Regions from separate parts of the Mediterraneibacter sp. genome, predicted to be linked through region 2. Evidence: predicted binding sites of a transcription regulator. Region 2 holds the regulator's gene; the other holds the start of a gene.

Region 1 (7,582 bases), on a different contig from region 2:
ACCTCGTATTCAATTTCCTTCCAGCCTGCGATGCAACGTTCTACAAGAACCTGTCCCACACGGGAAAGTCTGAGACCATTCTCAAGGATCTCAATCAACTGGTGCGAATCGTGCGCAATACCGCCGCCGCTTCCTCCGAGTGTATAAGCAGGACGAAGCACAACCGGGTAGCCGATCTCATTTGCAAAGGCAAGTCCGTCTTCTACATTTTCTACAACAAGAGATGCCGCGACAGGCTCTCCGATTTTCTCCATCGTCGCTTTAAATTCCAAACGATCTTCCGCTTTTCGAATCGTTTCTGAAGTTGTTCCGATCAGACGTACACCGTTTTCTTTTAAAAATCCGGCTTCTTCCAGTTCCATCGCAAGATTTAATCCTGCCTGACCACCAAGCGTCGGCAAAACACTGTCCGGTTTTTCCTTTTGGATAAGCTGTTCTACTACTTCTACTGTAAGCGGTTCGATATATACACGGTTTGCGATGTCTTTATCTGTCATGATCGTGGCAGGATTGGAATTAAGAAGAACTACTTCGATCCCTTCTTCTTTCAGCGAACGGCATGCCTGCGTACCTGCGTAATCAAACTCCGCCGCCTGTCCGATCACGATCGGGCCCGAACCTATGACTAATACTTTTTTGATACTAAAATCTCTAGGCATTATTTCGCTCCTTTCATCATATCAACAAACCTGTCAAATAAGAAATTGGAATCCTGTGGTCCCGGACATGCTTCGGGATGAAACTGTACCGTAAAAATCTGTTTTCCCACATAGGACAACCCTTCGTTTGTTCCGTCATTTACATTAACAAATGCCGGAACTGCCGTATTTTCATCTAAACTGCCCTCGTCTACAACATATCCGTGATTTTGAGATGAAATATAAACCCTTCCTGTACTTAAATCTTTAACCGGGTGATTGCCTCCCCGATGTCCGTATTTCAGTTTATGTGTCTTTGCACCTGTTGCAAGAGCCATAAGCTGATGTCCGAGACAGATGGCAAAAATCGGAATATCCGTCTCATATAATTTTCTGATCTCCTCTATAATAGAAGTACAATCAGACGGATCTCCCGGTCCGTTAGACAACATGATCCCATCCGGTTTTGATGCGATAATCTCTTCCGCAGATGTATCGGCAGGATAAACAGTTACTTCGCATCCTCTGTCATTTAACGACTTCACGATATTATTTTTTGCCCCAAAATCAAGAAGCGCAACTTTCTTCCCGGCCCCTTCAACAACATATTTCTCTTTGCACGTTACTTTTGATACGACGTCCCCGACTGTATATGCCTTAAGTTTCGGAAGGATTTCTTCCAGATCATAGGACTCGTTCGTTGTGATCATTCCGTTCATCGTACCCTTTTCCCTCAGAAGCTTTGTAAGAGCACGAGTATCTATCCCCGCAATCCCCGGAATGTCCTGTTCTTTCAAAAAATCCTGAATCGTTCCTTCACATCGAAAATTGCTCGGCATACGGGATAACTCCCTCACAATATATCCGTCCGGCCATGCTCTCCCGGACTCCATATCCGGCGTGATTCCATAATTTCCGATCAGCGGATATGTCATAACAACTGCCTGCCCCGCATAAGAGGGATCTGTCAGCACCTCAAGATAACCTGTCATCGAAGTATTAAATACAATCTCACTGATGCAGTCCCGCGTTGAGCCGATGCTCGTTCCTGTAAACACCGTACCATCTTCCAATATTAGAAATGCTTTCATCTGTTCACCCTTCCCTTTCGTATATTCATTTAAGACTCTGACGGCAGATCGTTCAGCCTGCAATCTCCCCCTCCAACCGCCCGTTTTCCAAAATGTTTTTGAAAAAAATCTTCTCTGCGAAACAGTTGATACAGGAAAGGCGCTCTTGGAGTCTTTTCATCCAGAGCGCCCTTGTTCTCAAATTGTAAAGATTATACTACAACCGAGCCCATATTTCAACTGATAAATTTTTCTAAATAAGAGGTGAATTTTCGGTCAAATATGATCAAAATTTCAAAAATAAACTTTCTTTTTACACGCCTTTCTTTACTTTCGGCTGCCACATAACAATCTCGCCTTTTTCAAGACTTTTTTTCGCATTAATGACCCTTTGGTTTGATGAACCTCTGAATACAAGACGGATATCTTTTAGCGCCTCCACGAATTCCCCGTCCACAAGCACATCGATCATAGAGAGCATTTCATCGGTATACTCGCATCTGGCGCGGCTGTCATTTAAAAGTTCCTCATCATACAGATATCCGGTGTAGCACCATATATTTTTCTCAGGGTATCTTTCTCTTACTTTGCGCAGAAGTCCGACAAGCGTTTTTTGATTCTCCGGCTCAAACGGTTCGCCGCCAAGCAAAGTCAGCCCATTAATATACCCCGGTGAAAGGGCATCCAAAATCTCTTCTTCGGTACGCTCTGTATATTCGCTTCCGTATTTAAAATTCCACGTATCTGCGTTGAAACACCCCGGACAATGATGCGTACATCCTGAAACAAACAACGAGACTCTCACGCCTTCCCCATTTGCAATATCACACTTTTTTATTTCTCCGTAATACACCTGAACTCACACCTTTCCTCTACACTCTTATCCCTTTGATATCCATATCCGCCATTGCCAATCACCGGAAGTGCCAAAAGACGCCTTTTGGGATTGTAAGCGGTCGTCATACCAAGAAACAGGATACCAAGCAGGGCATCCTGTTTCTGTTGATTCATTTATCCCTCTTTGTTTCTTGCCCAGCCTTCTACAGGTGAAGCACCCTTTCTTTAATCTCCTGCGTTCTTCCCTGATTCCAAAACTGTGTTCCGATATAACCGCATGTACGTCTTGCAACATTCAGCGTATCCTGATTGCGGTTTCCGCAATGCGGGCATTCCCACTCAAGCTTTCCGTCCTCAGATGTCACGATCTGGATCTCTCCGTCAAATCCACATTCCTGGCAGTAGTCACTCTTCGTATTCAGTTCCGCATACATGATATTATCATAGATAAAACGGATCACCTGAAGAACAGCCGGAATGTTATCCTGCATATTCGGCACTTCTACATAACTGATCGCTCCGCCTGTGGAAAGCGCCTGGAACTGGGATTCAAATCTCAGTTTATCGAAGGCGTCGATCGGCTCGCATACGTTTACATGATAACTGTTTGTAATATAGCTTTTATCTGTCACACCCGGAACAAGACCGAATCTTTTCTGAAGGCATTTTGCGAATTTGTATGTCGTACTCTCGATCGGAGAACCATAAATGCTAAAACCAATGTTCGTCTCTGCTTTCCATCTGTCACAAGCCTGATTCATATACTTCATTACATCAAGAGCAAACTGTGTTGCAGACGGATCCGTATGGGATTTTCCTGTCATATATTTCACACACTCATACAAACCTGCATATCCGAGAGAAATCGTAGAATATCCGCCGTAAAGTAACTTATCGATCGTCTCTCCCTTTTTCAGACGAGCCAAAGCGCCAAACTGCCACAAGATCGGAGCCGCGTCAGAAAGAGTTCCTTTCAGACGGTTATGTCTGCACATCAATGCACGGTAGCAAAGATCCAGCCTCTCATCAAATATCCTCCAGAATTTATCCTCATCTCCGCCTGAAGACAGAGCTACATCTACAAGGTTGATCGTCACAACACCCTGATTGAAACGTCCGTAGAACTTATAGTTTCCGTTTTCATCTTTCCATGGACTAAGCGCGCTGCGGCATCCCATAACAGGGAAGCAGTTGCCTTCTTTGAGTTCTTTCATCTTCTTCTCGGAAATATAATCCGGGACAAGACGTTTCGACGTACATTTTGCCGCAAGTTCTGTCAGATAGAAATACGGAGCGCCCTCTTCGATGTTGTCCTCTTCCAACACATAGATCAGTTTCGGGAACGCCGGTGTCACCCATACGCCGGCCTCGTTTTTCACACCTTTGTAGCGCTGTTTTAATGTCTCTTCAATGATCATTGCAAGATCTTTTTTCTCCTGCTCGTTTTTCGCTTCATTAAGATACATAAATACTGTAAGGAACGGAGCCTGACCGTTTGTCGTCATCAGAGTGATCACCTGATATTCGATCGTCTGCACTCCTTTTATAATCTCTTTTTTCAGACGTCCTTCCACGATATCGTTGAGCACCTGCTTCGGATAATCAATTCCTACCATCTCCATCTCCTGAAGAACTTCTGTGCGGATCTTGTCTCTTGACACCTGAACGAACGGTGCAAGATGCGCGAGGGAAATGCTCTGTCCGCCATACTGATTGCTTGCCACCTGTGCAATAATCTGCGTTGCAATATTACATGCCGTAGAGAAACTATGCGGCTTTTCAATCATTGTTCCGCTGATAACTGTTCCGTTCTGAAGCATATCTTCCAAATTCACAAGATCACAGTTATGCATATGCTGCGCATAATAATCCGAATCATGAAAATGAATGATCCCTTCTTTATCTGCCTCCACGATATCTTCCGGGAGAAGCATTCTCTGTGTCAGGTCACGGCTCACCTCTCCGGCCATATAATCGCGCTGTACACTGTTAACCGCCGGATTCTTATTAGAATTTTCCTGTTTTACATCTTCATTGTTGCATTCGATCAGGGAAAGGATTCTATTATCCGTCGTGTTAGCCTTACGCACAAGTGATCTCTTATAGCGATATCTCACATATCTTCTTGCCAGCTCAAACGCGCCTGTCGCCATGATCTGATCTTCCACAAGATCCTGTATCTCCTCAACGGAAACTGCACGGTTCAGCTTATTACACTTAAATTCAACAAATTCTGCGATATCTTCGATCTGAGAATCTGTCAGGCTTCTTCCTTCTGAAGAAGAATCCGCTTTCGTCACAGCAACGACAATCTTCTTAATGTCAAATACTTCTTCTGCTCCATTTCTCTTGATAATCTTCATATTCTGCCTCTCCTCATCTATCTTTTTTTTCATATGCATTCCGCTTCTCTGCTCCTGCGGATGTTTTGCGGAAAGTTTGCCTCATATCTCGCATCACACGGCTTTCATGTTCCGCGCTGTCTAAATCCTATTCTAATACAAAATATAGTATAATGCAATCCCCAAAACACATGATAATGTATTTTCAGAACAACTGTATTTTTACGAAAGATTGTCGTTTTTATAGGAATATTTCCGTTTCCTTTTACACAAATAAACACCACAGATAAAATTATCTGTCACTTTACCCATTTTCTTATGAAGTACACAAAACGAAGAAATTACCGGAAATGGTCGCCAGCAAAAAAAGCCTGCCCTATCTAATTGATAAGTACAGACTTTTCTTTTTCGTTTACAATTTCATTCTTTTCTTTACTTTGCCTTCTTCTGTCTTGCGAAATAGTCTTTCGTTTCGCTCACGACAACTCCGCTCAGCGCCAAAAGAGCGATCAGATTCGGAAATGCCATCAACGCGTTAAAGATATCCGCGATATTCCAGACAGCCGCAACTGTCATATACGGTCCGATAAATACTGCAAGGATATAGAGCCAGCGATATCCTTTCACTACAGATTGATTTCTGTTAAAGAGATATTCGATACATCTCTCACCGTAATAGTTCCAGCCAAGTATTGTCGTAAATGCAAAGAACACAAGGCAGAGCATCAAGGCAAACGAAGCCACAACCGGAGGGAATGGCAATCCTTTTTGGAATGCAGCCACCGTAATTTCAACGCCTTCAAGTTCCGGATTCATCCAAGTACCCGCAATCACGATAGAAAGACCTGTCATCGTACAGATTACGATTGTGTCAATAAATGTTCCCGTCATAGAAACAAGTCCCTGACGAACCGGTTCTTTCGTCCTTGCCGCTGCCGCTGCGATCGGCGCGCTTCCAAGTCCTGATTCATTCGAGAAGATCCCGCGCGCAATCCCTTTCTGCATCGCAACAACCATCGTTCCCATCGCACCGCCTGCCAGCGCACTGCCTGTGAACGCTGATTTTACAATCGAAACAAGCGCTGCCGGAACAGCCGTAATATTTGTAATAATGATAATCGCACCAAGCGCCACATAAAGCACCGCCATAAACGGAACAACAACTTCCGACACTTTTGCGATTCTCTTAATGCCGCCGATCACGACAAGTCCGACACAAAGCGTCAGGATCAGTCCTGTCACAACCGTAGCCATTGTATAATCATGACCAAAAGCAGAAAAAACAACATTTGCCGATTTCGGATCAAAAAAGTTTTTTACTGCTGACGAGATACTGTTTACCTGCGTAAACGTACCGATACCAAAGAGACCTACACCGGCTCCGAAAAATGCAAAAACCTTAGCCAGCCATCTCCAGTTCTTACCCATTCCGTTTTCAATATAATAGAACGGTCCTCCGAGGACATGCCCGTCTTTGTCGATCGTGCGATATTTGATCGCCAAAAGGCCTTCCGCATATTTTGTCGCCATTCCGAAAAACGCCGCGATAACCATCCAAAACAGCGCTCCCGGACCGCCTGCCGCCAATGCGGTTGCAACTCCTGTGATGTTTCCGGTTCCGATCGTTGCCGATAACGCTGTACAAAGCGCTCCGAAACTGGTCACTTCACCATGTCCATCCTCTTCATTTTGAAACATAAATTTTAGTGCTTTCCCGAGATGTCTTATTTGTAAAAGACCCAGCCGGGTTGTGAGAAGAAATCCTGTAAACAGGATCAGAATGATCAATGGCAGTCCCCACACTGCCTCGTCGATCACCTTAATGATTTGGTCGATTTGCTCTAACATTCCTTTATACCTCCATCCTTTTGCCTGAGAGACTCGCAGCATTCGCTATCAAAAGCCGAATCCGCCGCTTACACCTTCGGCGCTCTTTCGCCGCCCTCACCACAGACAGCAAAGAGACTCTCCTGAGTTTTCTCTTTCGTGCTTTAACACGACACAGTTCAGAATAGCATAGAAGATAATAAAAATCAAGATTTTTCTATGAAAGGCTTTGTACGACCTTTTTCATACAATTCACTTATAATCGGTATGATTACTGACGACGTCTTTTTCTTCCAAAAAATGCCGCAGCAGCCCGAAGTTTCTGCTCTATTTTTCGACATTCCTCTGTAAGGTTTCCAACATTTCCGTTACAGTCTTTCCGTACAATGGATGACGGACATACGGTGCAATCTCCGTCAGTGGACGGAGCACGAACTCCCTTTTATGCATTTCTACATGAGGGATACATAAATGATCCTCCTGGCACACAAGATCATCATATAAAATAATATCCAGATCAAGCGTTCTCGGTCCCCAGTGGATCTTTCTCTCCCTGCCCGCCGCTTTTTCAATTTTGTTTAACTCTTTCAAAAGTTCCTCAGGATAAAGCAGTGTTTTTAATTTCAGACATCCATTCAGAAAATCATCTTGATCCGTCACTCCGTACGGAGGCGTCTCAATCAGAGCAGAAACTTTTTCAACACGGCAGCCTTTTATCCCATCCAATGCTTTTACTGCATCGGCAATATATTTTTCTTTATCTCCGATGTTAGAACCAAGCGCAATATATGCCGTATGCCATCCACGCTCGATCGAAACGCTGACCGTTTTCAGCGGAAGCCGTACAGGCGCCCACGGTTTTTTAATC
Region 2 (7,582 bases):
GCCAAAAAGAGTATTACGGTAGCTGAAATTACAGAAAGCCTCGGAGTCTCGGAATCGACTGCAAGACGGGACATTACAGCGCTGGATAAGGCGGGAAAGCTGACGAAGGTATTCGGAGGAGCGGTTGCTGTAGATCATACCTATGAGATGAGAGAACCGACAGTGGCACAAAAAGTGAACGTCAAAAAAGAAGAGAAGATTCGGATCGCACAATATGCAGCAGATCTGATCGAAGATGATGATTTTGTCTATCTTGATGCAGGGACATCCGTCGGTTATATGGTAGAATTTTTGGCGGGGAAGAAAGCGTCATTTGTGACGAATGCAGTGGCTCATGCGCAAAAACTTGCGTCGCAGGGAAATCATGTTTTGCTTATAGGGGGCGAATTGAAAAGCTCCACAGAAGCAGTGATCGGAGCGCAGGCAATGGAGATGCTGCAGAAATATCATTTTACAAAAGGATTTTTCGGAACGAACGGCATTACGAGAAAAGAAGGATTTACGACGCCTGATGCCGGAGAAGCGCAAGTGAAGCGCGCGGCGGTAAAGCAGTGCCGGCAGGCGTACATCCTTGCGGACAGTACAAAATTCGGAAACATAAGTGCAGTAACATTCGCATCCTTTTGTGAGGGCGTGATACTTACGGAGGAAACGTTGGAAGGATATAAAGAAGGTGAAAAGCTGATTGTGTGCAGGGAAAAACCTGTTTAGCGCCGTTTAGTAAGAAAAAGAAAATCAACAGACATCGAAGCAAAAATGAGAAGATGTCTGTTGATTTTTTTGTATGGCGATGAAGTTAGTTTCTACGGCAGCAGGTATCCGTACATTACGATAAAATGACAGATGCTTCCGCCCATAACGAAGAGATGAAAGATCTCATGGCTTCCGAAGTTTTTATGCCTGTTATTGAAAATCGGTACTTTCAATGCGTAAATAATGCCGCCGACTGTGTAAACAATGCCGCCTGCGAGCAGCCAACCGAAAGCTGCAGGAGCCAAATTGTTGAAAATCTGTGCAAATGCGAGGACACATGTCCAGCCCATACCGATATAAAGAACGGAAGAAACCCATTTCGGGCAAAACACCCAAAAAGCTTTGATCAGAATTCCTGTCAGTGCAAGAGTCCAGACAACAGCAAGCAAAATGATCCGCATCCGACCTTCCAAAACGAGTAAGCAGACCGGAGTATAACTTCCGGCGATGAGGACAGAGATCATCATATGGTCGATCTTTTTTAAAACTGTGTTCCCTTTTTCCGAAACGTTAAATGTGTGGTATGTTGTGCTTGCCGCGTAGAGCAAGATCAAACTTGCAGCATAAACGGACATAGAGATCAGATAAACAGGATCCGGCTGCTGAGCCGCTTTGATAAGCAGCGGAAAGGATGCGATCAATGCCATGACCATCCCGATAAAGTGGGTGATGGCGCTTCCGGGTTCTTTGATAGAAAATTTCCCGCAGAGATTTTCTGCATTGGCAGATTTCCCGGAAGGATAGCCGGTAACTGTATAATTAGCGGAAGAATAATTTTTTCCTGTATAATTCTGTGCGCGGAATGTATGGCGGTTATTTGTAAAGACTGATTTTTTAGTAATAGCATGAGTGTTTCCCATGATAATATACACCTCCGAATTATTATAATACGACATGTAGTTTTCAAAACTACATCTAATATATGCATATATTACACCATTGATACACGGAAATCAACATGAAATTAAAAAAATTTAGACGGTCTTATCTGTAATGGGAAGAGTGGAAAATAAAGAATGATAAAAAATAAAAAACAGCCTGATCTGTTTTAAATTGATCAGGCTGTTTTTTGTTAAAAAATTTTTGTTCCGGTTTTTCCTTTCAGCGCGTCTTTTATCTTATCAAAAGAAGTAATGTAAGCGCATCGACCTTCGCGCTGTTCGATAAAATCTACAGCCGCGCGGAATTTCGGGAGCATATTATAGATGCCGAAATGTCCTTCTTCCATATAATTCTTTGCTTGTTCGGTTGTGATCTCAGAAAGAGGAAGTTCATTATCCTGTCCGTGGTTGATACATACTTGATCAACATTCGTAAGGATAATTAAAAGATCTGCGTCGATTCCTTCTGCCAGTTTTCCGGCGGCAAGGTCTTTCTCGATAACGGCGCTTGCTCCTTTTAAATGATTATCCTGTTCTAAGACCGGAATTCCGCCGCCGCCGGCGGCGATTACAATCTGGTCGGCGTCAAGCAGAGCGTTGACAGCGTCCAGTTCTACGATTTTGACCGGATTCGGAGCAGATACGACACGGCGAAATCCTTTTCCAGGTTCTTCGATCACATAGTTTCCTTTCTTGCGCTCTTCGTTCGCTTCCTCTGCGTTCATGCATCGTCCGAGCACTTTTGTCGGGGTGTAAAATGCTTCGTCATAAGGATCGACGATCACCTGTGTAAGGATTGTACTGACTGTGCGGTAAATACCGCGGTTTAGTAATTCTTCCCGGATGCCGTTCTGCAGATCATATCCGATATACCCCTGACTCATGGCAGAACATACCGACATCGGACAGGCAGTAAATTCGGGATGATTTTTTGCAAACTCATTCATGGCAGTATGGATCATGCCGACTTGTGGAGCATTGCTGTGTGTGATGGCAACCTGAAATCCTTCCTCGATCAGGTCGGCGATACATTTTGCTGTATGTTTTACAGAAAGCTGCTGTTCAGGAAGTGTAGTGCCCAAAGCGCGGTGCCCGAGAGCTATAACAACTCGTTTTTTCATAATTCATCGTCTCCATTCCGTCATCCGTTTGGATGACATACCGTTTTGTTGTGAAAAGATGCGTTCTTCTTTCAGATAAATAGTAATATCGTTTACGAAAAGTTTACTATTATTTTTTTGAAAAATCAATATGAAAGAATGATTGACAAAAGAATATCCAAAAGGAATAAAATGTTTAAAATGACACAGAAAACCGTTTGCGTTTTCTTTGATAATTTTGAAAAATGATTTGTCCAGTTTGGCGCCAGGTAATAGATGAACGCGCATCCAAGCAGAGCAAATGCGGCAGATCCGCCAAGATAGATCCTGCCGTTGAGATTAAGGAAAAATTCACTGAAGTCCCAAAGCCTGCATCCGGTAAAAAATTCCATCGTAAAGCTGAACAAATACTGCAATATTGAAAATACTGCAAAATTAAGGAAGAAAACGGAAACAGGTTTTTTGAGCAGCCGTTTCGACAGCTTAATGATAAAAAGTCCATAAATTCCGTAGAGCGGAAGCCACGGACCGAGTAATAAGCGGACGTCGGAAACTGTTCCGTCACGCATAAGGTGGATGAGCGCTTCAAGAATCCATCCGAAACAAGAAGCGGCGTGGAACAGAAAAATACATGACAAAACGTCATAATTTCGATATACGCGGGCAGAAGGCTTTACCATTTTAGGCTGGACAGAGAAAAGAAAGACGGGGTATTGCTCCGGCTCAAAATAGGAGATCTTCGTATAAGGTCCTTGCGAATCATCGTAAAGCGCTTTGCTGATGAGAAGCTCATCCTCGGAAGGAACGTGTTCCAAATAAGAATCGTTCAGCATTTCGTAGCGCTGGGAACGGGAGAGAACATAGTCTCTGCGAAGGGCTGCATAAAGTTCTGCTTTGCATCCGGTGATATATGGGTTGACAAACAGAAAATCAAGGAGGCCAAGCGTTGCAATGGACAAAAGCTTCCATCCGATAAAAGAACAATCCAGCAGGAACAGTTTCCATTTGTTTTTCTGCATGAGTTGTTTTGACAAAAAGAAAGCGTCTTTTCGGCTTATTTTCGGGTTCTCTGCTAAAATATACGGGATCATCGCATATTCGTAGTGCTTTATAATACCGCCTGCAATGGTAAAATTCCAAAGAAACTGAAAAACAGATCTGCAGAACATTACCCATACTGATGCCGAGAGGCAGCGGAGTTTATACAAGAAGAAAATCTTAGAGATAGAGGTTCTTTTATACTTCCGCGTTTCGAGGAAAAATCTCATTTCCCCTACAATCAGCACATAATTGACGAATAACTGATAGATAAAGGTCACGAGAAGTCCGATAATAAGAAATATAAGCGACGCACTGAACGGTTCAGTGAAGCAGGCGTTGATCGTTCGCAGAGCGTTGAAAAATACAGAAATACTTGCTGAACAAAGATCAATCAAAAAGGAGAACACATGGAACAGCGTATTCTGTAAAAGTTTCAGAAAAGTATTTCCACCGAAAATCAGTCCGATAGTCTCGGCAAATGCTTCCGAATTAGGAATGCTTAAAGAAAATGCGGCATCTGAGTAAGCAGGGCCGGAAAGCTTCTGCAAATTCAAAAAAGTTGTAGATATAGGGTATGCTGTTGTGAGCAAAGAAATAATGAAGCAGACGGACACCATTTTGGTATACGCCTGTTTCATATATGACTTAGAAGCTTTTTTTAAGGTTCTTTGTTTCCACATAGTTATCTCTCCCTAAAGCGGCAGAAAATGTCTGCCGTTTTTGTATTCTTTATGGATGGAGCGCTTCGTGTTCACGGCGGATTTCGCTGAAGCAGTCGAGTGCGTTCCATTTGCTGTTCGTCGGCGTTAATACCGCCTTATATGGAAACGGTCCGGCTCCGCTTTTCCGAAGGGCTGCCAGAACCTGATCCAGTCTGCCGCTGTCAAGTGAGCAGAAGAGAAACATTGTGTCCGGAAGTTCCTCCCCTTCGTAAGTTCCCTCGACCGGGGAAATCTCTTTCATGCCTGCAAGAAATCCGAGAGGCTGGTTGTATTGTTCGCGTTTAATGATCTGAATGCGGATGTGCAGAGGCAGTAAGGCTGACTGAAGTTTCAGAAGCTGTTTTTTCTCCGGCGGATGAAATAATAAAATCGTCTCTTTCATATTTAAAATCCTTTCGTATAGAAATTGTTGTCGGTGTTTCTTTACTGATGTTATTGTATCTCATAAATTGAAAAAAAGAAAGAGAAACGAAAAGACAGGTTTTTCATATAATAAATGAAGAAAATAAAAATGGCGGCGACCGGTATGCGAATCTGTGAATTAAAGGAAAAGGAAGTGATCAACGTCTGCAGCGGGAAACGTCTCGGCTGTATTGCGGATGTGGAAATAAATATATGTACCGGGGAAATCGAGGCGATCATTATACCGGGACCGGGAAAAATCTGTGGTTTTTTCGGAACAGACAGCGAATATGTGATTCCGTTTTCCTGTATAAAAAAGATCGGACCGGATATTGTACTTGTAGAAATTAAAGAAGAAAAATTTTTACAAAAATTTTAAAGCCTGTGATATAATAAACGAGTCATAAGTTGAAAAGAAAAATGATACAGAAACAGAAAAAAGAGAAAGAAAGGCGGAAAGATCATGAGATGTCCATATTGTGGAAATCCGGATACGAGAGTGATAGATTCTCGTCCCGCGGAAGATAAAAACTCGATCAGGAGAAGGCGTTCTTGTGACGAGTGCGGCAGAAGATTTACGACATATGAAAAAGTAGAGACGATTCCGCTCATTGTTATAAAAAAAGATAATAACAGAGAGCAGTATGAAAGATCTAAGATTGAACATGGCGTATTAAGCGCATGTTATAAACGTCCGGTTCCTGCGGAAGCGATCCAAAAGACGATCGATGCCATCGAACTTGAAATTTTTAACCGTGAGGAAAAAGAGATTCCGAGCAGTGAGATCGGAGAGATCGTTATGGAGAAATTAAAAGAACTGGATCCGGTGGCGTATGTGCGTTTTGCTTCTGTATACAGAGAGTTTAAAGACGCAGGTACATTTGTGGACGAGCTTAAGAAATTTCTGCAGTAGATATCGTTATGAGGACATACAAATTAACGATCGCGTATGATGGGACGAATTATCAGGGATGGCAGAGGCAGGCGAACACGGATCGGACGATACAGGGAATCTTAGAGGGAGCTTTGACGCAGTGCACAGGATATGAGGTACAGGCGGACGGCTCGGGCAGAACGGATGCGGGAGTTCATGCACTCGGTCAGACGGTAAGCATTGTTCTTTCGGGAAAAGTGCAGACTGATCTGTTTGTAAGAAAACTGAATGACTCTCTGCCGCCGGATATTCGTATTCTCAATGCGGAACTGGTGAAAAATGGATTTCATGCGCGAAAAAGCGCGACAGGGAAAGTTTACGAATATCGGATCGATACAGGGATGAAGCCGGATGTGTTTACGCGCAGATATTGTTATCATTTCCCGAGGGAACTGGATCTTGCAAGTATGAAAAAAGCGGCGGGATATTTGACCGGAATGCATTCGTTTGCAGCATATACAGACAAAAAAGACGGAAAGTCCGTCAGACGGACGGTTTATGGTATTACGATTACGGAAGAAAAAGGCAAAATACAAGGCAATGGTCAGAATCGAATCGGTATGGGAGATTATGTTGTGATTCGATATGACGGAACCGGTTTTTTGTATCATATGGTGCGAATCCTGACAGGAACTTTGCTTGAAGTCGGAGTCGGGGAGCGCACGGCAGAGAGTGTGAAAGAGGCACTTGACAGTAATGACAGGGCGAAGGCCGGATTTTTGGCGCCGGCAAGAGGACTCTTTTTAAAAGAAGTGCGTTATGAATAACAGGAAAGGGACAGGCAGTGTGCGACCGCCTGTCCCCTTTTGCATGGCGGCGAGCCAAAGTCCGGGCTTGCCAGAGATCTTGGCGACCGCCTACAATCCCCGAATGTGCCTTTTGGCATTTTCGGTGATTAAGGGTTGATTTTTGGGCTAATCAATTTTTTCTCTTTTCATTTTGTTTTAAGATAAAATCCCTGAACGTATTCGTTTCGCATTTTACGACAGACTCTGCGATTGTTTTTTTATCAAGGTCATTTATCTCGATCGTGATCGGCACGATGATATTTTTTTCAGATATGCCCAGAGCTGTAACGGCAGATGTAAAAACTTTTTTTACTATAATGACGCTGTTATTTAATGAGGACATAAAAGTTAAGTCTTGAGCGTTAAAAAGAACAGGTCTGATCGTAACTCTTTGTTGAGAAAATTCTCTTGTAAGATATAGTTTTAATATCTCAAATTCTGATGTTAAATCCGAAACAATAAAAATTTGAACCGGTTCCATAAATTGTTGAATGATAGAAAAAATCTGTAAAGATAAATATTGTAAATGTCCGTCATCAACAGGATAAGGAATGTTGTTTTCTTTTTTCCAGGTGTCAATTATTCCGGTTATACATTGTCGAACCATAAGTTTTGATGAATCGCTTTTGGAGTCAAGATAAAAATGCTTGTCAGGAATGATGCAATGGAGATTAAAGAGGCATTTTTTATAAAAATATATAATGACAGATTTAAATGCATGAGATTGTATAATGGCTGTGCCGTATTGGTCTTCAAATTGTTTGACCAGATTCTTTATTTTAGCGTTTGAAAAAACAATACTGTGAACTAAGTGAATCTCTTTTTGTGTCCATTTATCTGCAAGGATGCAGCTGTTAGTACAACAATATACTAAAAATATGTAATCATAATCATATTCAGAAAAAGTTATGTTTAACTTATTTTCAAGATGTTCCTTTAAATATTTTTTTAATTGAGAAAA

The links. Region 2 encodes NrdR, which represses ribonucleotide reductase genes. Its sites were predicted from a motif close to CACAANATNTTGTG; they were not measured.
Region 1: a site for NrdR is predicted at 5,045-5,058, ahead of nrdD (anaerobic ribonucleoside-triphosphate reductase). Genes of this name have one in related genera too.

What each region holds. Positions count from the first base shown of each region.
Region 1 covers NZ_JAPJQP010000001.1:41,824-49,405, reverse strand. Annotated here, with positions in the region: gene carB (carbamoyl-phosphate synthase large subunit) at 1-659, opposite strand, end outside; gene RCH61_RS00225 (carbamoyl phosphate synthase small subunit) at 659-1,729, opposite strand; gene nrdG (anaerobic ribonucleoside-triphosphate reductase activating protein) at 2,022-2,561, opposite strand; gene RCH61_RS00215 (hypothetical protein) at 2,543-2,719, opposite strand; gene nrdD (anaerobic ribonucleoside-triphosphate reductase) at 2,749-4,908, opposite strand; gene RCH61_RS00205 (alanine/glycine:cation symporter family protein) at 5,320-6,735, opposite strand; glycine riboswitch at 6,738-6,870, opposite strand; gene folK (2-amino-4-hydroxy-6-hydroxymethyldihydropteridine diphosphokinase) at 7,042-7,582, opposite strand, start outside.
Region 2 covers NZ_JAPJQP010000015.1:28,677-36,258, forward strand. Annotated here, with positions in the region: gene RCH61_RS07400 (DeoR/GlpR family DNA-binding transcription regulator) at 1-711, shown strand, start outside; gene trhA (PAQR family membrane homeostasis protein TrhA) at 804-1,613, opposite strand; gene arcC (carbamate kinase) at 1,826-2,755, opposite strand; gene RCH61_RS07415 (DUF975 family protein) at 2,881-4,455, opposite strand; gene RCH61_RS07420 (DUF3783 domain-containing protein) at 4,505-4,879, opposite strand; gene RCH61_RS07425 (PRC-barrel domain-containing protein) at 5,024-5,278, shown strand; gene nrdR (transcriptional regulator NrdR) at 5,363-5,812, shown strand; gene truA (tRNA pseudouridine(38-40) synthase TruA) at 5,821-6,600, shown strand; gene RCH61_RS07440 (hypothetical protein) at 6,752-7,228, opposite strand.